Regions from separate parts of the Micromonospora sp. SCSIO 07396 genome, predicted to be linked through region 2. Evidence: riboswitches for the same ligand, from Rfam matches in the RefSeq annotation. Region 2 holds a riboswitch; each other region holds the start of a gene.

Region 1 (5,451 bases), 190 kb from region 2:
GCCCGGGGGGTCAGGTTGGTGCGGGTGACGCCGGGATGCGCCAGCACGCTGAGCACCGGTGATCCGGCGTCGCGCAGCCGGCGGTCCAGTTCGATGCCGAAGACGGTGGTGGCGAGCTTGGATCGGCCGTACGCGGTGGAACCCCGGTAGCCACGCTCGACCATCAGATCGGTGAAGTCCAGGTGTGCGTTGCGGTGGGTGATCGAGCTGAGGCTGACCACCCGGGCCGCCCGCGCGGCGGCCAGGTTGCCCAGCAGCAGGCCGGTCAGCGCGAAGTGCCCCAGCAGGTTGGTGGCCAGATGCAGCTCGTGGCCGTCGACGGTGGTGCGGCGCGGGCCGAGCAGCACCGCACCGGCGTTGTTGACCAGCAGGTCGATCCTCGGATGGTCGGCGGCCAGGGCCGCCGCGAACTCCCGTACCGAGGCCAGCGAGGCGAGGTCCAGCTCGCGTACCTCGACGTCGCCGCCCATGCTGCGGGCGGCCCGCCGGCCGGCGGCGGTGTCGCGGACGGCGAGCACGACCTGCGCGCCCCGGTGGGCCAGCGCGGTGGCGGTGACCAGACCGAGGCCCGAGTTCGCGCCGGTCACCACGACGGTGCGGCCACGCTGGTCGGGAATGTGGTCGGCGGTCCAGGTCATCTGCTGCTCCTGAGCGGTCGGGGGTGGGAGCACCGACGCTACGGACCGGCCGGGCGGACTCCGTCGTAGCCGGTTGCCTAGGTCCCGCAGACCTACCCGCGCCGGTCCGGGCCGCGTCACACTGGCGACATGACCCATCCGTACGCCCGTGAACTCGGTGACTTCCTGCGCGCCCGGCGCGGCCGGCTGCACCCCCGGGACGTCGGCCTGGAGCCGGGCGGCCGACGCCGGGTCACCGGGCTGCGCCGCGAGGAACTGGCGCTGCTGGCCGGGTTGAGCACCGACTACTACCAGCGGATGGAACAGGGCCGGGAGGTTCGCCCGTCCGACGACGTGCTGGACGGGCTCGCCGCCGCGCTCGGCCTCGACGACGACGAACGCCGGCACCTGTTCACCCTGGCCCGCGCCGCCCGCCGGCCGGTGCCCGCCCGGGTCGACCACGGCCCGGAGCGGGTGCCGGAGAGCACCAGGCGGTTGCTGCGCGTGATGGACACCCCGGCGGTGGTACTCGGCCGTCACCTGGACCTGCTCGCCTGGAACGCGTGGGCGGTGGCGCTGCTCGGTGACCCGGCGGACCACCCGCCGGACCGGCTCAACATGCTGCTGCTGATGTTCGACGAGGCGGCGGCCCCGGTGCGGCGCTGCGCGGCCTGGGAGCAGCAGGCCATGGACTACATCGGCATGATGCGCGCCGCCGTCGCCACGGACCCCACCCATCCCCGGGCCACCGCCGTCGTCGGTGAGCTGAGCATCCGCAGCGCCGAGTTCCGGCGGCTGTGGTCCCGGCACGACGTGCGCGGTTCGGTCAGCGGCACCAAGACCTTCCAGGTCCCCGAGGTCGGCGACATCGTCCTGGACTGGGACACCTACCCGCTGCCCGGCAACCCCGGCCCGGTCATGCTGGTCTTCACCGCCGAGCCGGGCAGCGCCGACGCCGACGCGCTGCGGCTGCTGGCGTCACTGCGGGCCACCGGCCGCTCGGGTGAGAGTTATCTGACACGCCGACGCGACATCTAGTGTTGCCTCTCCCCCATCTACGCCATATATGGTGTGCCACGCAGCTGGTTCGGCCGGGCCCGGTGGTCCGGTCGAGGCAACAGGGAACCCGGTGGGAATCCGGGACTGCCCCGCAGCGGTAAGTGGGAACGACCGCCGTCATCGAGCACTGGACCGCGAGGTCTGGGAAGCGACGGCCAGTAGGCGACCGACCCCGGTCACGCCCGCGAGTCCGAAGACCTGCCAGTGCGCCGTGCGCTGCTGCGCGCGGCGGTCGGAGGTCGCGCGGGACGACCGACGCCAGCACCCGGGCCGGCCGTCGCGCCGCGCCCGTTGGCGTTCTCCCGCGTCCCGATGGCCATCGGTGACAGCGAGGAGAGGTCATGACGAGCACAGCGCAGAGCCCACCGTCCGACGTCGACGGCGCGCAGCCACGCCGGCCCGCGATGCGGGTCCGCAAGCGCGACGGCGACACCGAACCGGTGGACGTCAACCGGATCGTCACGGCCGTCGCCAGGTGGGCCACCGACCTGGACGAGGTCGACCCGCTGCGGGTGGCCACCCGGACGATCAGTGGCCTCTACGACGGGGCGACAACGGCCGAGCTGGACAAACTGTCGATCCAGACGGCGGCCGAGCTGATCGGCACGGAACCGCAGTACTCCCGGCTGGCGGCCCGGCTGCTGGCCGCCTACGTGGACGAGGAGGTCCGCGGGCAGGAGGTGACCTCCTTCAGCGAGTCCATCCGGTACGCCCACGGCCTCGGCCTGATCGCCGACGACACCGCCGCGTTCGTGGCCCGGCACGCCAGTCAACTCGACGACGCCGTCGACCCGGCCGGTGACCTGCGGTTCGAGTACTTCGGACTGCGTACGGTGGCCGACCGCTACCTGCTGCGGCACCCGCGGTCACGGCTGGTGGTGGAGACCCCGCAGTACTGGCTGCTGCGGGTGGCCTGCGGGCTGTCCGGCACGCCCGACGAGGCGGTCGGGTTCTACCGGCTGATGTCGTCGCTGGCCTACCTGCCGAGTTCCCCGACGTTGTTCAACTCGGGCACCCGGCACACCCAGATGTCGTCGTGTTTCCTGGTCGACTCGCCGCGCGACGAACTGGACTCGATCTACGAGCGCTACCACCAGGTGGCGAAGCTGTCGAAGTTCTCCGGCGGCATCGGCATCTCCTTCACGCGGGTACGTGGCCGGGGGGCGCTGATCCGAGGCACCAACGGCCGGTCCAACGGGATCGTGCCGTTCCTCAAAACCCTCGACGCCGGGGTCGCGGCGGTCAACCAGGGCGGCCGGCGCAAGGGGGCGGCCTGCGTCTATCTGGAACCGTGGCACCCGGACGTCGAGGAGTTCCTGGAGCTGCGGGACAACACCGGTGAGGAGGCCCGGCGCACCCACAACCTCAACCTGGCCAACTGGATCCCCGACGAGTTCATGCGCCGGGTCGAGGCCGACGGCGACTGGTCGCTGATCGACCCGTCGGATGCCCCGGAGCTGCCCGACCTGTACGGCGAGGAGTTCGACGCCGCGTACCGGGTCGCCGAGAAGAAGGCGGTCCGCACGGTCAAGGCCCGGGACCTGTACGGGCGGATGATGCGCACCCTGGCGCAGACCGGCAACGGGTGGATGACGTTCAAGGACCGGTCGAACCGGTTGTCCAACCAGACCGGCGTGCCGGGCAACACGATCCACCTGTCCAACCTGTGCACCGAGATCCTGGAGGTCAACAGCGACACCGAGACGGCGGTGTGCAACCTGGGGTCGGTCAACCTCGGCGCGCACCTCACCGGCGACGGTGTCGACTGGGAGAAGCTGCGCGCCACGGTCCGCACGGCGGTGGTGTTCCTGGACCGGGTGATCGACATCAACTACTACCCGGCCGAACAGGCGGCGGCGTCGAACCCGCGCTGGCGGCCCGTCGGGCTGGGGCTGATGGGTTTGCAGGACGCGTTGTTCGCGCTGCGCCTGCCGTTCGACTCGGCCGGGGCCCGGGAGTTGTCCACCCGGGTCCAGGAGGAGATCTTCCTGACCGCCCTGGAGACGTCGACCGGTCTGGCCGAACGGTTCGGCGCGCACCCGGCGTACCCGCAGACCCGGGCGGCCCGGGGCGACCTGCACCCGGACCTGTGGGGGGTGGAGCCCACCCAGACCGCGCGCTGGGCGGCGTTGCGCACCCGGATCGCGGCGCACGGCCTGCGCAACTCGCTGCTGGTGGCGATCGCCCCGACCGCCACGATCGCGTCGATCGCCGGCTGCTACGAGTGCATCGAGCCACAGGTGTCCAACCTGTTCAAGCGGGAGACCATGTCCGGGGAGTTCCTCCAGATCAACACCTATCTGGTACGCGAGCTGAAGGCACGCGGCCTGTGGACGCCGGAGATCCGCGACCAGATCAAGCGGGCCGAGGGGTCGGTGCAGGGGATCGTCGACCTGCCCGCCGAGGTGCGGGAGCTGTTCCGTACCGCGTGGGAGCTGCCGCAGCGGGCGCTGATCGACCTGGCCGCCGCGCGGGCACCCTACATCGACCAGTCGCAGTCGCTGAATCTGTTCCTCAGCGCGCCGACCATCGGCAAGTTGTCCTCGATGTACCTGCACGCCTGGAAGTCCGGGCTGAAGACCACATACTACCTGCGGTCGCGTCCGGCGACCCGGATCCAGCAGGCCACCGTCACCGTCGCCCCGGTCGTCGCGGCCGACGCCGAGGCGCTGGCCTGTTCCCTGGAGAACCCCGAGAGCTGCGAGGCGTGCCAGTGACCACCGTCGACGAAACCCGCACCGGCGGGCGGCACCTGCTGCTCGACCCCGGCATGGACCTCACCCTGCGGCCGATGCGCTACCCGCACTTCTTCGACCGGTTCAAGGACGCCATCCGCAACACCTGGACGGTGGAGGAGGTCGACCTGCACTCCGACCTGGCCGACCTGGAACGGCTGTCGCCCGCCGAGCGGCACCTGGTGTCCCGGCTGGTGGCGTTCTTCGCCACCGGTGACACGATCGTCGCCAACAACCTGGTGCTCAACCTCTACCAGCACGTCAACTCTCCCGAAGGCCGGCTCTACCTGTCCCGGCAGCTGTTCGAGGAAGCCGTGCACGTGCAGTTCTATCTGAACCTGCTCGACACGTACGTCCCCGACGAGCAGGAACGGTTCGCCGCGTTCGCCGCCATCGAGAACATCCCGTCGATCCGGCGTAAGGCCGAGTTCTGCTTCCGCTGGATCGACTCGGTGTTCGAGCTGCGGGAGCTGCGGACCCGGGCGGACCGGCGGGCGTTCCTGCTCAACCTGATCTGCTTCGCCGCCTGCATCGAGGGGCTGTTCTTCTACGGCGCGTTCGCCTACGTCTACTTCCTGCGCTCGCGGGGCCTGCTCAACGGGTTGGCGTCGGGCACCAACTGGGTGTTCCGCGACGAGTCGATGCACATGGCGTTCGCCTTCGACGTGGTGGAGACCGCCCGGCGGGAGGAGCCGGACCTGTTCGACGCCGAGCTGGAACGACAGGTCACCGAGATGCTCGCCGAGGCCGTCGAGTGCGAGGTGCAGTTCGCCGAGGACCTGCTCGACCAGGGCGTGTCGGGGCTGTCGCCTGCGGACATGCGGTCCTACCTGGAGCACGTCGCCGACCGGCGGCTCGCCCAGCTCGGCATCGCGCCCCGCTACGGCGCGCAGAACCCGTTCGCGTTCATGGACCTGCAGGACGTGCAGGAGCTGTCGAACTTCTTCGAGCGTCGGGTGTCGGCGTACCAGGTGGGGGTCAGCGGCAGCGTCACCTTCGACGACGACTTCTGACCGGCGCGGCCGGGCCGGGTCACTGCG
Region 2 (5,451 bases):
CCGCCCTCGACCCCGGGGATGCCCTCCACGATCGTGGCGGCGAGGGCGTCGCCGACGACGCCGTCCTCGGTGGCCAACGAGGGCACCATGTCGACCCGGACCCGCCGGGGTGTCGGCTGCCCCTGGCAGAGCTTCACCACGACGCTCTCGGTGGCGGTCACGCCGAAGCCGGCTCCCGTGACGGCCGTGCGTCCCGCTGTCGTCAACTCGCCGTGCCGGCCGAGGACCGCCGACACCGAGGCCAGATCGTTGGCGAGGTCGAGGTAGTGGCCGGTCGGGAGGCACGCGTCCAGCAGGGGCAGGGCCGTCTCGATGAACGGTCCGACGGTGTTGACCACCACGGCCGGCCGCTCCCGGCGGATCGCGGCCACGGTCTCGCGGACCGTACCGGCGAGCATCGTCGGCAGCCCGCCGGCGGCGGCCTTGAGCCGTTCGGCGTCCCGGCCGACCAGCACCGGCTCGATGTTCCGTCGGCGCAGTTCGGCCGCGATAGCGCGGCCGCTGCGGCCGGTGCCGCCGAGGATCCATACGTCGGTCATGGCACAGCTCCGCCCTGGTGCGGCATCCGCCCCAGTGACGACACGCCGTGTCATCACCATACCGGCGACGACATGCGATGTCATCACGACTACACTGGGACCATGGCCAGGTGGCGACCGGATGCCCGCGAGCGGCTGCGGCAGGCGGCGCTCGAACTCTTCGCCGAGCAGGGCTTCGCCGCGACCACTGTGCCGGCGATCACCGCGCGGGCCGGCCTGACGACGCGCACGTTCTTCCGGCACTTCGCCGACAAGCGCGAGGTGCTCTTCGCGGACGAGGCCGAGATCGGTGCCTACGCCAAGCAACTCATGGCCACGGCGCCCGCAGACGAACCGCTGGCGTTCATCGTCGCGGGCCTGCGCACGCTCGCCGAGACGTATTTCGAAGGTCGCAAGGACGACCTGCGGCAGCGGCGCGCCATCGTGGCGTCCGACCCGGGGCTGCGCGAACGCGACCAGCACAAGCGCGCGATGCTGGCCCAGGTGATGCGGGACGGCTTCCGGGCCGGCGGCCTCGATCCGCTGCGGGCCGACCTGCTCGCCGAGACGGCGGGAACCCTGATGTACGTGTCCGTCGCCGCATGGCTCGACACCGACGACGGTCGCCGGCTCGCCGACATCATCGACGCCGCACTCGCGACCTTGCGGACCGAGCTGGAAGGGCTGCCCACCTCGAACGGTCAGGTCGCTACTGCCAGGCGCCGCTGCGGCAGATGAACTGGGTGGTGCCGCTGTACTGGGTGGTGCCCCCGTCGACGTAGCTGTAGCTGGCCCGCACCGGGTGGCCGAGGTTGCTGGCCGGGCAGGTGGCGAAGAGGGTCGGCCCGGCGGTCGTGAAGGTGCCGACGCTGCCGGAGTACCAGGTGATGCTCCAGGTCGTCGTGCCGGTGCTGCTGCCGTCGCAGTAGAACTGCGACGCGCCGGACTCGCAGAAGGGCGCCGGGGCGGCGGCGAGGGCCGGCGTGGCCCCGGCGGCCACGAGGCCCAGGGCGGCAAGCGCGGAGGTGGCCAGGGCCGTGACGGTGGTACGCATGGAACTCCTCCCAACGTAGCCAGGTAACGACTGAGCGCGACGTCAGCCTAACCGTTGCATCGACGTACCCGAATTAGCTGTTCGGTCAGTCGGTCGCCCGGTGCAGCCAACGGTCATGGTGCACCGCCTCGGCGAGCGGCCGGCGTCGCCGCCACCCGTGCCGCTCCAGGTCGGGCACGGCCTCCAGATGGGTGACCGGCCCGACGCAGAGCCAGGCCACCGGCCGGATGCCGGCCGGCACACCCAGTAGGTCGGCCAGGAACGACTCCCGGTAGAAGGAGACCCACCCCACGCCCAACCCCTCGGCGGTCGCGGCGAGCCAGAGGTTCTGGATGGCCAGGCAGACCGAGTAGAGGCCGGCGTCGGCGATGGCGTGCCGCCCGAGCACCGCCGGGCCCCCGCGCTGCGGGTCGTAGGTGACGACGATGGACAGCGTCGACTCCAGCACCCCGTCGATCTTGATGCGCGCGAACCGTTCGGCCGCGGCACCGTCCAGAGCGGCGGCGAACGTGGCCCGCTCGGCCTGCACGTGCCGGTAGAACCGACGACGGACGGCAGGGTCCCGCACCAGGACGAAGTCCCACGGCTGCGAGTGGCCGACGCTGGGCGCGGCGTGCGCGGCGTCGAGGATCCGGTGCAGGGTGTCGGCCGGCACCGGCTCCCCGGTGAACTCGGCCCGGACGTCCCGGCGGCGGTGGATGGCGTCGTAGAGTTCCACAGGCAGGCTCCCGCTGCGCTCGGCCCACCCCCGACGGGTGGGCGGTCGACGCGAGGCCGGTCTTCGGACTCCCGGATCAACGCCGACCCGTCCGCCTTCCCAGCCGTACGGCCAGTGGCTGCGCTCCTCGCGCCTGGACGGTCGCTCCCCGGTCACCGCGGCGGGCCCGTGCCGGATTCACACCGGCTTCCCGATTCTCCCCGCAGTTGCGGGGCACCTCGCACGATCATGCCGCCGCCGATGCTATCGGTGGATCACGTACGGGTGGCGGTGGTGCGGCCACGGTTCCCGGTCGGGTAGTGCCTGCGCAGGTCGGAGGTCGTCATCCGGTCGAGCATCCGGTCGGGAAGGACGCGGGAGGCCCGGATGAGGAGGGCAGCCGTCGCGCCGATGGTGTAGCGGGTGCGGGGCCTGCGGTCGGTCACCGCCGCGGCGATCCTCTTCGCGGCGACGGCGGAGGTCACCCCGGCCCTGGTGAACGCCGCCACGTGGGAGGGGATCGCCTGCATCAGGGCACCGTAGCGCTCGTTCTGCTCCGGGGTCATCGTCTCGTCGAGACGGCCGAGGGCGGCGAGGCCGACGCGGGACATCTCGGTTTTGACGCCGCCCGGTTCGACCACCACCACCTGCACGCCGTACGAGGCCAGTTCGTTGCGCAGCGCGTCGCTCATCGCCTCCATGGCGAACTTGCTGGCGGCGTACGGACCGTAGCCGGCCATGGAGACCCTGCCGTTGAGGGAGCTGATGTTGACGACGCGCCCCTTGCCGCGCAGCAGCGCGGGGAGCAGGGCCTGGGTGACCGCGACGTGACCGAAGAGGTTCACCTCGAAGATGCGCCGCCACTCGTGCAGCGGCACCACCTCGACCGGGCCGGCACCGGGGACGCCGGCGTTGTTGACCAGCGCCCGCAGCGGCAGCGGATCCCGCCCGACGCGTGCGGCGAGCGCGGCGACGTGGTCGGGGTCGGTGATGTCGAGGATCACCGGCTCGATGCGGTCGGTCCGCAGGGGCGTGGCGTCGCCCTCGCGCCGCACGCCGGCGAGGACGTGGAAACCACGCCGGGCCAGTTCCCGCGCGGTGGCCGCACCCATGCCGGTCGACGCGCCGGTCACGACCACGAGTTCCCGACTTTCAGTTGACGTTGTCATCTCTCAAGTCTGCACCAATCAGATGACAACGTCAACCGAGTGAAGTGACTTAGTCATCACCGGCGGACTAGCATCGTCCGCGTGACCAGCCGCGCCGAATCAGCCGCCGCCACCCGCCGCGCCCTGCTCGAAGCGGCCGCCGAGCTGCTCGACTCCGGTGGCCTCGACGCAGTGACGTTGCGCGCGGTGGGAGCACGCGCCGGAGTGACGCGCGGAGCGCCCTACCGGCACTTCCCCGACAAGGAAAGCCTGCTGATCGCCGTCGGGACCCGGGCCTGGGACACGCTCGGGGACCGCATGCAGACCCTTCGCGCGACACCTGGCCTGTCGGCCGCCGAAAAGCTCCGCGGCGGCCTCCTCGCACTCGTCGACGTCGGCCGCCGTCAACCGCACCTCTACAAGCTCATGTTCAGCAACCCGCCCGGCGACCCCACCGCACTCGCCCGGGCCGCCCAGCGGAGCCAGACCGAGTTCCTGGCCGTCGTCGCCGAACTGGTGGGCGAGCAGGACGCCCGCCGGTACGCGGCCCTGCTCATCAGCAGCGCCAACGGAATCGCCGGCCTACAGGCCAGTGGCCAGCTCGCCGACCCGAAGTGGGGAGGCGTCAGCGCCGAAGACCTCACCGACACCCTCGTCGACATGGTCGCCGTCAGGAACCGGCACACCTGACCGGCGGGCAGCGGACTCGACGGCCGGTGGGGACCGGTCGGCACGTGGGCTCGGCAGCACCGGGTCCGGCAGTCTGACGGTAGTCGGCGGGCCGAGGACGGCACGGGGCCGACGAGCCGGCCGGTGGCCCGTGGGTAGGTCCGGGCAGGGCCGACCCGGGAGCCGGCCCTGCCCGACGTCGTCCGTCAGCGGGCGGGAAACCTCTCGTCGAGGGCGAGGTTGAGTTCCAGCACGTTCACGCCGGGCTCGCCCATGAAGCCGAGCGACCGGCCGGTGGTGTGCTTCGCCACCAGCGCCCGGACCGCTGCGGGGTCCGCGGCGCGCTCGCGCGCGACCCGGGCCACCTGGATCCGGGCGTACGCCGGGGAGATGTGCGGGTCGAGGCCGCTGCCGCTGGCGGTGACGGCGTCGGCCGGCACCGCGGGTGTCGCCGGAGCGTCACCCCGCACCGGCACGATCAGCCCGCCGGCGGCCACGTAGTCCTCGTCCGGCCTGGCCAGTTCGACAGGCACGCCCTGCCAGGAGCTGACGAACGGCGTGGCCGGGGCGACCTGGTTGACGCTGACCACGCGGATGACCGGGCCGGTGAGCCCGTCGGCGCGGAACACGGCAAGCACCGCGCCGACCCCGTCCGGTGTGCAGTACGGGCGTCGTCCGTCCACCCCGTCCAGTGCACCCACCGCCCTGGAGCGGGCGCAGACCTGGGTGAGCAGGCTCTCGGAGGCTGCCTCCGGGTCGGTCGAGAGGGTGTCGACGACGCTTTCCGGGCCAAGGTTGCCGGCCGCCGTGGAGGTCGGGTCGTAGCCGTCGCCAGCGGCGGACGGGCGGGACTGGAAATAGCGCGGGACGGGGTTGCCGTCCCCGTCGGTGAACGACTGCCCGATCAGCGCGCTGCCGACGGTCTTGCCGTCCACGGTGATCAGGGAGCCGTCCGCCGTGCCGGACAGGCCGGGAAGCTGCCCGGCCGCGACCAGGGCGAGCGGATAGGCCAAGCCGAGCAGCACGGTGAAGACGAGTACGGCGCGCAGGGCGGCCAGGTGTTGGGTGAGCCAACTGGGAAGTCGCATGTCAGATCCCCGGGACGAACTGGATGAGCAGGTCGATGAGCTTGATGCCGACGAACGGCACCACGATGCCGCCGAGGCCGTAGCGCAACAGGTTGCGGCTGAGCAGCTTCGAGGCGCTGGCCGGGCGGTAGCGCACACCGCGCAGGGCCAGCGGGATCAGCGCGATGATCACCAGGGCGTTGAAGATGACCGCCGACAGGATCGCCGACTCCGGGCTGGCCAGCCGCATGACGTTCAGCGTGTCCAGGCTCGGGTAGATGCCGGCGAACATGGCCGG
Region 3 (5,451 bases), 830 kb from region 2:
ATCGGCGCGCTGGTGCTGGTGATGGCGTTCACCGAGGGCAGTGCCAACGACTGGCTGGCGGTCGCCTTCGTCGACGGTTACGGGGTCAGCGAGGCCGCCGGGGCCGCCGTCTTCGGGGTCTTCGTCGCCGGCATGACCATCGGCCGGACCGTCGGCACCGTGGCCATCGACCGCTGGGGCCGGGTGCCGGTGCTGATCGGCACGATCCTGCTGGCCGCCGCCGGCTCCCTGCTGGCGGTGCTGGCCGGCTCCGGTCCGCTCGCCGTCGTCGGGGTGGTCCTCTGGGGACTCGGCGCGTCGCTCGGCTTCCCGGTCGGGATGAGCGCCGCCGCCGACGACGAGGAACACGCCCCCGCCCGGGTCAGCGTCGTCGCGGTGCTCGGCTACACGTCGTTCCTGGCCAGCCCGCCGCTGCTCGGCCTGCTCGGCGACCACGTCGGCATCCTGCACGCGCTGCTGGTGGTGCCGCTGCTGCTGATCCCGACGCTGGGCCTGGTGCCGGCGACCCGTCCACCGGCCGGTGTCGGACCGTCGGCACCCACCGGTCCAGTACAGAAAAACTAACAGTCCCCGACCCGTTCCGGTATCGGGTGCGCGGCCGTTACCCCAGGCTGCCGGCGCTGGCTAGGGTCGCCGGATGCCAACCGAGATCACCGCCGCAGCGGCGGGCCGCTGGACCCTGGGCGACCGCACCGTGCACCGGATGGGCTTCGGCTCGATGCGGATCACCGCCCACCCCGACCGGGAGCGGGCGCTGCGCGTGCTGCGCCGGGCCGTCGAGCTGGGGATCGACCACATCGACACCGCCGCCTTCTACGTCTCGCCGGGCGGCACCCTGAAGGTCGGCACCGGCCCCGCCCGGTACGCCACCGAGCTGATCCGCGCCGCGCTCGCCCCGTACCCGCAGGGGTTGGTCATCGCCACCAAGGTCGGCTTCCGGGACGACCCGACGACCGGGATACACGAGGAGGCCGGCCCGGCGCAGTTGCGCGCCCAGGTGGAGGAGAACCTGCGCCGGCTGGGTCGCGACCACCTCGACCTGGTCAACCTGCGGATCGTCAAACGACCCGCGCCGGACTCCGTGGCCGAACGCTTCGGCGCGCTGGCCGAGTTGCGCGACGCCGGCCTGATCCGGCACCTGGGTCTGTCCAACGTCCGCCTCGACCACCTCGACGAGGCGCAGACCATCGCCCCGGTGGTCTGCGTGCAGAACAACTACGCCCTGGACAACCGCGGCGACCAGGACGCCATGGTCCGCGAGTGCGCTGACCGGGGGATCGCCTACGTGCCGTTCTTCTCCCTGACCGGTGGCAACCGCGAGGGCGGGGCGCGCACCGACCACGGTGCGGCGGTACGCGCGGTCGCCCGTGCCCACGACGCCACCCCGCAACAGGTACGCCTCGCCTGGACGCTGCACCAGGGCCCGCACGTGCTGGCCATCCCCGGCACCGGCGACCCGGCCCACCTGGCCGAGAACGTCGCCGCCGGGGCGCTGCGGCTCACCCCCGACGAGCTGGCCGCCCTCGACCGGGCGTGAACGGGCCGCTCAGCCGGCTGTCACCGGGTTCGCAGCGCCCTTCCAGGTGGGGGTGCTCCACTGGAGGGACGCCGAGGAGAGGAACGGGCAGATGGGCTGGTTCAGCCGACGGACCCGGGCTGACGAGGGCATCCCGACCAAGCTCGACCGGGAGGCCACCCGGGACGACCTGACCGCGTTGGCGGACTTCGTGGCCGCCCACCGGGGGGTGGAGTTCTATCTCGAACCCGAGACGACCGCCACCGACACCACCGTGGTGGCGATCGCGCACGACGGGGAGTGGATCCGCCGCCGCACCGGCTCCCCACGGACGGCGGCGAAGCTGGCCCACCGGCACGCGGTGCCCCTGTACGAGGCGGCGAAGACCGGGTACCCGGAGCGGATGCGGGCCTGGAACCGGGCCCACCCCGAGCGCCGCCTGCGCTGACTGTCCACCAGCCGTGCGTGGGGTGCGGCGGGGTCGTGGGGTGCGGCCAGGGTGGCGAAGGCGTGCGCTGGCCGCGTGCGCCGGCCTGCGGTCCGCCGGCCACTCGGTGTGGGTATGTCGATGCGGGTCCTTTCGAGCTGATGACGATGACGGATCGTTGCCTGCCGGGTGTGCCGACCCGCACCGCCGTGACGGGATGGCCGGCGGTGTCGGGGCAGGGTGACCGGTGGCGTCGGAGCGGCGCGGCCCGAGGCGTCGGGCCGGGGCCGCGCTGCGGCGGCGGTGGGGTGGCCGGGGCTATCCGCCCGACCACCGTCCGGTCGGACCCGACCATGCCGGTCCGAGTCGTTGACGTCATCAGCTCGACAGCGTGTGAAAGAGGTATCCCGACCGCCAGGGGCCGGCCAGCCACCGGGGACGATCCACCGGGGACGGGCCGTCTGGGTGCGGGCCGTCTGGGTGTGGGCCGCGCCCCGTTGGACGAGCGCGAACCATCGCCGTCGGCCTCACCACGGGGGCCGACCGGTGCCGTCGTGGGGCCGGTGGCTGCCGTTGACCTCGGGGTGAGGAGTGTGGCAGCATTCGCGGCCTGACGGCAGTGAAGGAAGTCGGTGCGATTCCGACGCGGTCCCGCCACTGTCACCGGGGAGCGATCCCCCCTCGTGGGTCACGACCGTGCGTGCACGGTTGGAAGGCCGGGGGTGAGCGTCGATCCGGGAGCCAGGATACTTCGGCCGTCGGAGAACCCCAGGGCGTGGACACCCGAGGAGGACCCGATGACGCGCAGCGTCACTGCCGACCCGATCACGGTCGGTGATTCCCGCATCACTGTCGAGCCCGCGCCGCCGCGTGCTCCCACCACTCCCACCGTCGCCGGCCGTCGCCGGGGCGGTCGGCCTGCCACGTACCGCTGACGGCCGGTCCGGGTGCCCCGCCGTCGGCGGGGTCGTCGACCTCCGCCGCCGCTGACCGGCGTCCCTCCCGCCCCGCTCGGCCCGGCCCCGTGGTCGAGCCGGACGTCACTCTCCGGAGCTGCACGTGCGCATCCTGCTGCTGTCCACCGCCGACACCGATCTGCTCGCCGCCCGCGCCAGTGCCGCCGACTACCGCCTCGCCAACCCCACCCGGGTCGACGTGGCCGCCGTACCGGCCCTGCTCGACGGGGTCGACCTGGCCGTCGTACGGCTGCTCGGCGGGCGGCAGGCCTGGCCGGACGGCCTCGCGGCGGTGCTCGGCTCAGGGGTCCCCACGATCGTGCTCGGCGGCGAGGCGGTGCCTGACGCGGAGCTGATGGCGGCGTCCACGGTGGCCTCCGGGGTGGCCACCGAAGCGCTGTCCTACCTGGTGGAGGGGGGCGCGGAGAACCTCGCCCAGCTGGCGCGGTTCCTGTCCGACACGGTCCTGCTCAACGGGGAGGGCTTCGACCCGCCCACCCCCACCCCGCCGTACGGCATCCTCGACCGGTGCCGCCCGACCGCCCACCCAGACCCGACCGCCCCGACCGCCCCGACCGCCCAGTCAGACCCGACCGACCAGGCGGATCAGGCGGCCGGACCGGACGGGCGGCAGGGCGGCGGCGGGCGGCCCACGGTGGGGATCGTGTTCTACCGGGCGCACGCGTTGGCCGGCAACACCGGTTTCGTGCAGACCCTGGCCGACGCGGTCGACGCGGCCGGCGGCGAACCGCTGCCGATCTTCTGCGGCTCGCTGCGCGGGCTCACCCCCGGCGACGGGCCGCTGGACCTCTTCGCCCGCTGCGACGCGCTCGTCGTCACCGTCCTCGCCGCCGGCGGGACGGTCGCCGCCGACGCCTCCGGCGGGGGCGACGAGGACGCCTGGGACGTCGGCGCGCTCGCCGCCCTCGACGTGCCGGTGATCCAGGCGCTCTGCCTGACCAGCACCCGGGAGCAGTGGGCGGCCAGCGACGCCGGGCTGTCCCCGCTGGACGCGGCCATGCAGGTGGCCATCCCCGAGTTCGACGGCCGGATCGTCACCGTGCCGTTCTCGTTCAAACGCATCGACGCCGACGGGCTGTCGGTCTACGCCGCCGACGCCGAGCGGGCCGCCCGGGTCGCCGGGATCGCCGTCCGGCAGGCCCGGCTGCGCCACCTGCCCAACGCCGACAAGCGGGTGGCGATCGTGCTCAGCTCCTACCCGACGAAGCACTCCCGGGTCGGCAACGCCGTCGGCCTGGACACCCCCGCCTCGGCGGTCCGCCTGCTCGCCGCCCTCGCCGCCGAGGGGTACCACCTCGGCGACGCGCCACCACCCACCGACGGGGACGCGCTGATCCACGCGCTGATCGCCGCCGGGGGCCACGACGTCGAGTGGCTCACCCCGGAACAGTTGGCCGCCGCCGAGGCCCGGGTGCCGGGGGAGACCTACCGGCGCTGGTTCGACCAGGTGCCGGCCGACCTGCGGGACCGGATGCGGGAACACTGGGGTGAGCCACCCGGTCAGCTCTACACCGACGACGGGGACATCGTCCTGGCCGGGCTGCGGTTCGGCAACGTCACCCTGCTGATCCAGCCGCCGCGCGGCTTCGGCGAGAACCCGATCGCCATCTACCACGACCCCGACCTGCCGCCCAGCCACCACTATCTCGCCGCGTACCGGTGGCTGGCCGCGCCGGTCGACGACGGCGGCTTCGGCGCCGACGCGGTGGTGCACCTCGGCAAGCACGGCACCCTGGAGTGGCTGCCCGGCAAGGGCCTCGGCCTGGCCGCCGACTGCGCCCCCGACGCCGTCCTCGGTGACCTGCCGCTGGTCTACCCGTTCATCGTCAACGACCCCGGCGAGGGCACCCAGGCCAAGCGGCGGGCGCACGCCGTCGTCGTCGACCACCTGGTGCCCCCGATGGCCCGCGCCGAGACCTACGGCGAGCTGGCGAAACTCGAACAACTGCTGGACGAGTACGCCACCGTGCAGGCGCTCGACCCGGCGAAGGTGCCGGTGGTCCGGGGGCAGATCTGGGAGCTGGTGCGCGCCGCCGAACTCCACCACGACCTGCACACCGAGGCGATGCCGGCCGCCGACGACTTCGACGACTTCGTGCTGCACCTCGACGGCTACCTGTGCGAGGTCAAGGACGTGCAGATCCGCGACGGGCTGCACGTCCTGGCCGGGGTGCCCACCGGTGAGGCCCGGGTCAACCTCGTCCTGGCCGTGCTGCGCGCCCCGCAGGTGTGGGGCGGCAGCCGGGCCCTGCCCGGCCTGCGGCAGGCCCTCGCCGCCGGCTACGGCCTCGACGAGCAGGCGCTGCTGGCCGAGCCCGGGGCGCGGGTGGCGGTGCCGGCGGCGCTGACCGACGTCGTCGACGGGCCGGCGGTCACCGCCGCCGACGCGGTGGACCTGATCGAGGCGCTGGCCCGGCGGCTCGTCCTGGGCATGGAGACCCTCGGCTGGGACGCCGACCGGGCCGACGCGGTGGTCACCGAGGTGACCGGTGACGGCTGCCCCGACGCCGTCGAGGTGCTGCGGTTCGCCG
Region 4 (5,451 bases), 1.5 Mb from region 2:
ACCTCGCGCCCGCAGCCAGCCGACCAGTTCGGTGGCACCGCGCCGGACGGCCGCGTCCAGGGCGGTGCGGTGCTCCCACGGCGGCACCCGGTTGAGCCGCGCGCCGCGTGTCCACAGGTACCCGGCGCAGGACTGCCGCCCGCCGTGGCAGGCACCCCAGAACGCCCAGTCGATCTCGTCGGTCGACGGCGGGGTGTCACCGGTGCAGGCCCGCTCCACCCGGTCGTGCAGGCCGAGCGTCGCCGCGTCGACGAGGGTGGTGCGGGCGCCCCGGACGACCAGCCGGAACGCCGCCCGCCACTGGGCGAAGGCCCGCGCGTTGGCCAGCGGCGTGCCGTCGGCGATCACGCTCCCGGGAGCTTCGATGTCGGCGCCGGCGTCCAGCAGGGCGTCGACGACGTCCACGTCGTCGCAGCTGGCCGCCCAGTGCAGCGGTGTCTCCCGGTGCGGACCGGCGAACCGGGCGTCGACGTCGGCACCGGCGGCGACCAGCGCGGCGACGGTGTCGGCACCACGCGGGAACCGGCCCGGCCAGTCGGTGACCACGTGCAGCAGGGTGCGGACCCCGCCGACCCGGTCGACGATGTGCCCGGCGGCCAACCCCGGGTGCGTGCTGAGCAGCGACCGCAGCCGGGCGAGGTCACCGTCGCGGATCGCCCCGGTCACCGCGACCGCCAACGGATCGTCGGCGGCGAGCAGCGACGGATCACCGGTCATCTGCGCGACCCTACCCGCAGCCGGTTGCCGTGCCCCGCCGCCCGGGTAGGTCGGGGCCAGGACCGAGTCTCACCGCCACCGGCCCGCACCGCCACCTTGTTCGCCGGAGGCGGACCGGCCGGTCATGGTGCATGTCGGTCTCCGGGCCCGGCCGGCGCGGTGAACCGGAGCTGCCACCGCTGGCCGTACCGGCTGAGGCGCACCACCGCCAGGGGGGCGACGTCCAGCCGGGGCAGGGCGGCCATCGGCAGGCCGAGCGCGTGCACGATCGCCACGCGGATCACCATCGGATGGGTCACCGCGACGATCCGCCGGCCCGGCCCGAGCCGGTCGTCGAGCCAGCCGGCGACCCGCTCGCGCAGCGCGACGAGGGACTCCCCGCCGTGCGGCGTCGCCCCGGGCGTCTCCCACCACTGGCGCAGCGCCCCGGGCTCGCGCGCCCCGACGTCGGCCAGGCTGCGCCCGGCCCAGCCGGCGTAGTCGCAGTCGGCCAGCGCGGCCTCGACGGTGGGCCGTAACCCCAGGGCGTACGCGGTCTGCACCGCTGCGGTCGCCGGGCTGGTCAGACAGGTGTCCACGGTGCCCAGTGGCCCGGTCCGGCCGTGACCGGCCAGGGCGAGGGCGGCCTGTCGACCGCCCTCGTCCAGGTCGTCGTCGCCCGCGCCGAACACCGCCCGCCGCAGCGCGCCGGTGTGGGCGTGGGCGACCAGCCGCAGGCTGGTCGAGGTCACGGGCGGGCCGGCGTGCCCTGACCGGTCAGCGGCGCACGGGCCCGGTCGCCGGGGCGCGGCCCTGCGGTGCGTCGGCTCATCAGGGCGCTGAACAACAGACCGAGGGCGGTCCACAGCACCACCTGGGTGCCGAGCGAGGCCAGCCGGAAATTCCACAGCAGGGCTGCCGGGAAGTCCTCCGGGACCTCCTGGAACGACGGCAGGACGACGTACCCGACGCCGGCGACCAGGACGAACCCGCCGAGGGCCGCGCCGCACCGTTGCCAGGGCGGCGCGTCGGCGCGGACCGACCGGTAGCCCAGGGTGCCCGCCCAGACGGCCACCAGGCCGAGCACCACCAACGCCAGGTAGGCGGCGGTGCGCTGGTCGATGGTGTCGGGGTTGCCCACCGCCGGGGGATTGGCCGGGTACTTCCCGAACGGCACGAGCACTACGCCGAGCAGGGCACCGCCCGCCAGCAGCAACGCCGACCGGCCGTCGTCGGCGGCCGGGAACCGTCGGCGCAGCAGCACGTACGCGGTCGCGAGCAGGCCACCCATCGCCGTCCCGAACAGGCCGGTGGCCAGGAACAGGCCGAACCGCTGCCCGTCCCGGCCGACCAGGTCCTCGGCGTGGTGGTCGTCGGCCACCGGCCCGGTGTGGGTGGCGGCCTCCTCGATCGCGATGGCCGCGTCGATGCGCGGCTCACCGGCGAGGTAGCCGAAACCGCCCGCGAGTAGACCGGCGACGAGGCCGGCGAGGAGCCCGCGGAGCAGGACGGTGACGAAGGTGGGTGGGTTGTGGGCAGCGGTCAGTGGCACGGGACACCGAGCAGGTGCCGGCCGTCGTGCATCAGTTCGTGCAGGAACATGCCGCTGCGCGAGACCGCACCCTGGTCGAACGCGACCAGGTAGGTGAGCAGCAGGAGTACGCCGACGACGGCCAGGGCCGTCCACCACAGACGGGTGGACCCGACGGGGTGCACCAGCGGCTGGGCAGGAGTGGGACTCGACATGGGATTCGAACCTTCCCGGGGATGACGCGTCCCCATCGCAAGGCTGCGGACGACCGAGCGTCCTGGCTCACGGACCCGTCGACGACGGAACCGCTCACAGTGGCGCGACCGCGCCGGATTCCCACCGGCTTACCTCGCGACGCCGCAGATAGTGGGTCGACCGTAACGGCGCGACCCCCGACCGGTCAATCGTCGCCCGGGGAATGTGACGTGCCGGCCGGGGGCGGCACGTCATCCGCCGGCCGGTGCGGGGGCGGCGTCGCGGCGACGTCGGGCCGCCACGCCCAGGGCGACGTCGACGACGAGGAAGGCGAGCAGGCTCAGCCCGAGCAGGGGCAAGGCCCAGCCGATCGCCGCCACCACCGGTACGCCGACGGGCACCGCCCACCACGGCAGGCCCCGCACACCACCCCGGGGTGGCGGAGTGCCGGTGCGGGCCCGGCGGTCCGCCCGGGTGGGCCGGCGCTGCCACCACATCCGGTAGCCCCAGACGACGACGCAGAGCAGCCCGAGGGCCAGCGCGGCGAGCAGGATCTGGTTGACCGGGCCGAGGAGCACCCCCATGTGGGCCTGGATGCCGAGTCCACTGAGCTGGGCCAGCAGCGGCCAGTCGGCGAAGTCGCTGCGGGCGGTGACCGTCCCCGTCGTGGGGTCGACGGCGACCCGGTCCTTGGCCACCGGCCAGGTGTTGTCGACCTGGGTGACCGTCCAGGCCGAGCCCGGCTCGCCGGGGGCGATCTCGACCGGGCCGGCCAGCCCGGCCGTCCGGGCGGCGGTCAGCACCCGGTCGAAGGCGGCCGACTCGACCACCCCGCCGGCCCCGGCGGCACCGTGGTGGCCGCCACCGGGGTCGGCCGGAGCCGGTCCGGCGGCGAGGGCGGTGGAGAGTTGCGGGGCGCGGGCGTCGAGGGCGTCGAGACCGGCGCCGAAGTTCGCCCCGGCGTACCGGGACCAGGTCAACCCGGTGGCCGCGAGGAACAGCAGGCCGACGGTGAGCCAGATCCCGGTGGTGGCGTGCCAGCTGCGGGTCCGGCGCACCCCGCGGGCGGCGGTCAGGTCCGGTACGAGCAGGTGCCGCGCGGTGGACCGGGAGGCGCGGCGGCGACGCCACCACAGCACCACCCCGCCGAGCGCGAGCACCCACAGCCAGCTCGCGGCGAGCTCCGAGTAGTGCCGGCCGACCGCGCCCAGGTGCAGGTTGCGGTGCAGGTCGTCCAGCCAGGTGGTGGCCGGTGTGGACCCGAACCAGGTGGTGAGCTGCCCCTGCACCCGGCCGGTGTACGGGTCGACGTACACGGTGTGCTGCTTGTCCGCCAGCTCCGGCACCGTGAACACCACCCTCGTGGTCCGGTCGCCGGTGCCGGGCTGCACCGCGCTGACGCTGCCCTCCGGATGGGCGTTGCGGGCCGCCCCGACCTGGTCGGCCACCGGCACCGGGCGCTCACCCACCTGCGTCACGGTCAACACCTCGCCGTAGAGCGCCGCGTCCACCTGCGGGGCCACCGTGTAGGCGAGCCCGGTCAACGCGGCGACCACCAGGAACGGCGCGACCAGGATGCCGGCGTAGAAGTGCAGCCGCAGCAGCAGCGCGCCGAACGGGGAGCCACCCCGGGCCGGCCGGGCGGGTGGGGCGGGTTCCGGCCTCGGCGGGTCGGACAACTCAGTGACAGACATATCCATCCGATCGAATGTGTTGGATGTATTCGATGGTCGCCCCGTGCCTGCGGGTCAGCCGATTCCCTGCGATCGGCCCCGCCTGGTGAGGTAGTCGCAGCGGACGTCCCCGCGGTTCCCGGCACATGTCCGGACGGGCCGGCGGCGTCACGGGTCCACAAGGGACGACCGTCTGCCGGCACGGGTCTGCCGACCGCGACCGCCTGCGGCCCAGCGGCGGCGGGTGGCTTCAGGGGCGCCGCGACCGGCGTCGCCGACGCAGCAGGGCTGCTGCGGCCAGCAGGACGACTACCGCGCTGCCGGCGGCACCGACGACGGTGGACCGCCCGCCGCCGCGCCCCACCGCGACGGCCGCAGCGGTCGGCGGGTCGGGGGACGCGGTGGGCGGACCGGGGGACGGCGCGGCCGGACCGGCCGGGTCGGCCACGGTGAACGGGTACGACCCCTGCACCGGGTGCCCGTCGGCGGAGACCACCCGGTACGCCACGGTGTACGTCCCGTTGGGCAGGGGACCGGTCACCCGGACGGCTCCCGTCGTGCCGGAGACCACCGGATCGCCGGTAGGGACACGTCGCTTCGTCCCGTCGGTCAGCACGATGGTGGTGAATGTCGGGTCGAGCCGGGCCAGGAACTCCAGCGTGATCGCGGTGGGCGCGTGGGTCAGCGTCGCGTCCCGGGCCGGCGAGGCGGACCGCAGGCCGTTGTGCGCCCGGGCCGGCGGGGCGGCGACGAACAGGCTCAGCACGCCGGCCAGCAGCGCGGCGACGAACCGGCCGGTGACTCGGCGGGGCGGCCCGGCGGCCCGGCGGGACGGTGACCTGGTCGTCATGGGCCGGTTCACCCGAGGACCTGCTGGCCGATCCACCCGTCGGGCGGGCAACCGGGTGGGACGGCGAATACGGCGGAGCCGATCGGGGTGGTCCACTCGTTGAGCAGGTCCCGGTCGGCGAGTCGACGTTGGATGGGCAGGAACTGGGCGGTGACGTCGGCCTGGTACGAGGCGAAGATCAGGCCACTGTCGGCGTGCCCCTGAGGGGAGGGCACACCGTCGTAGTTGTACGGGCGGCGCAGGATCTTCAACCGGTCGTCGGTGACCCGGGCCCGGGTGAGATGGGAGAAGTCGGGGATGACGGTGAGCCCGTCGTCGCCGACCGCGGCGAAGTCGGGCTCGTCGTGCTCGCCGGTGCCGGTGAGCGGGGCGCCGGTGTCGAGCCGACGGCCGACGGCGAGTTCCCGGTCGGTACGGCCGAGCAGGTCCCAGGTCTCCAGGTTCATGCTGATCCGGCGGATTACCAGGGTGGTGCTGTCGCGCAGCCAGTCCGGACCGTCGGGCAC

The links. A riboswitch is a leader RNA that binds a small molecule or an ion and turns the genes downstream of it on or off. The one in region 2 is predicted to bind cobalamin.
Region 1: another riboswitch for cobalamin. It lies ahead of ACWCHM_RS07950 (ribonucleoside-diphosphate reductase subunit alpha); the one in region 2 lies ahead of bluB (5,6-dimethylbenzimidazole synthase).
Region 3: another riboswitch for cobalamin. It lies ahead of cobN (cobaltochelatase subunit CobN); the one in region 2 lies ahead of bluB (5,6-dimethylbenzimidazole synthase).
Region 4: another riboswitch for cobalamin. It lies ahead of ACWCHM_RS13535 (CbtB domain-containing protein); the one in region 2 lies ahead of bluB (5,6-dimethylbenzimidazole synthase).

The regions. Positions count from the first base shown of each region.
Region 1 is NZ_CM132210.1:1,826,091-1,831,541, reverse strand. Features, by position in the region: gene ACWCHM_RS07960 (oxidoreductase) at 1-638, opposite strand, end outside; gene ACWCHM_RS07955 (helix-turn-helix transcriptional regulator) at 768-1,655, shown strand; cobalamin riboswitch at 1,683-1,896, shown strand; gene ACWCHM_RS07950 (ribonucleoside-diphosphate reductase subunit alpha) at 2,018-4,393, shown strand; gene ACWCHM_RS07945 (ribonucleotide-diphosphate reductase subunit beta) at 4,447-5,424, shown strand.
Region 2 is NZ_CM132210.1:1,632,316-1,637,766, reverse strand. Features, by position in the region: gene ACWCHM_RS07295 (hypothetical protein) at 1-539, opposite strand, end outside; gene ACWCHM_RS07290 (TetR/AcrR family transcriptional regulator) at 642-1,256, shown strand; gene ACWCHM_RS07285 (hypothetical protein) at 1,228-1,572, opposite strand; gene bluB (5,6-dimethylbenzimidazole synthase) at 1,658-2,290, opposite strand; cobalamin riboswitch at 2,328-2,526, opposite strand; gene ACWCHM_RS07275 (SDR family NAD(P)-dependent oxidoreductase) at 2,545-3,438, opposite strand; gene ACWCHM_RS07270 (TetR/AcrR family transcriptional regulator) at 3,520-4,107, shown strand; gene ACWCHM_RS07265 (potassium-transporting ATPase subunit C) at 4,293-5,174, opposite strand; gene kdpB (potassium-transporting ATPase subunit KdpB) at 5,176-5,451, opposite strand, start outside.
Region 3 is NZ_CM132210.1:2,466,320-2,471,770, forward strand. Features, by position in the region: gene ACWCHM_RS10410 (MFS transporter) at 1-564, shown strand, start outside; gene ACWCHM_RS10415 (aldo/keto reductase) at 638-1,537, shown strand; gene ACWCHM_RS10420 (hypothetical protein) at 1,629-1,964, shown strand; cobalamin riboswitch at 2,566-2,695, shown strand; gene cobN (cobaltochelatase subunit CobN) at 3,003-5,451, shown strand, end outside.
Region 4 is NZ_CM132210.1:3,166,107-3,171,557, reverse strand. Features, by position in the region: gene ACWCHM_RS13550 (ankyrin repeat domain-containing protein) at 1-717, opposite strand, end outside; gene ACWCHM_RS13545 (histidine phosphatase family protein) at 840-1,448, opposite strand; gene ACWCHM_RS13540 (CbtA family protein) at 1,445-2,248, opposite strand; gene ACWCHM_RS13535 (CbtB domain-containing protein) at 2,239-2,442, opposite strand; cobalamin riboswitch at 2,477-2,618, opposite strand; gene ACWCHM_RS13530 (PepSY-associated TM helix domain-containing protein) at 2,674-4,116, opposite strand; gene ACWCHM_RS13525 (copper resistance CopC family protein) at 4,346-4,945, opposite strand; gene ACWCHM_RS13520 (Dyp-type peroxidase) at 4,954-5,451, opposite strand, start outside.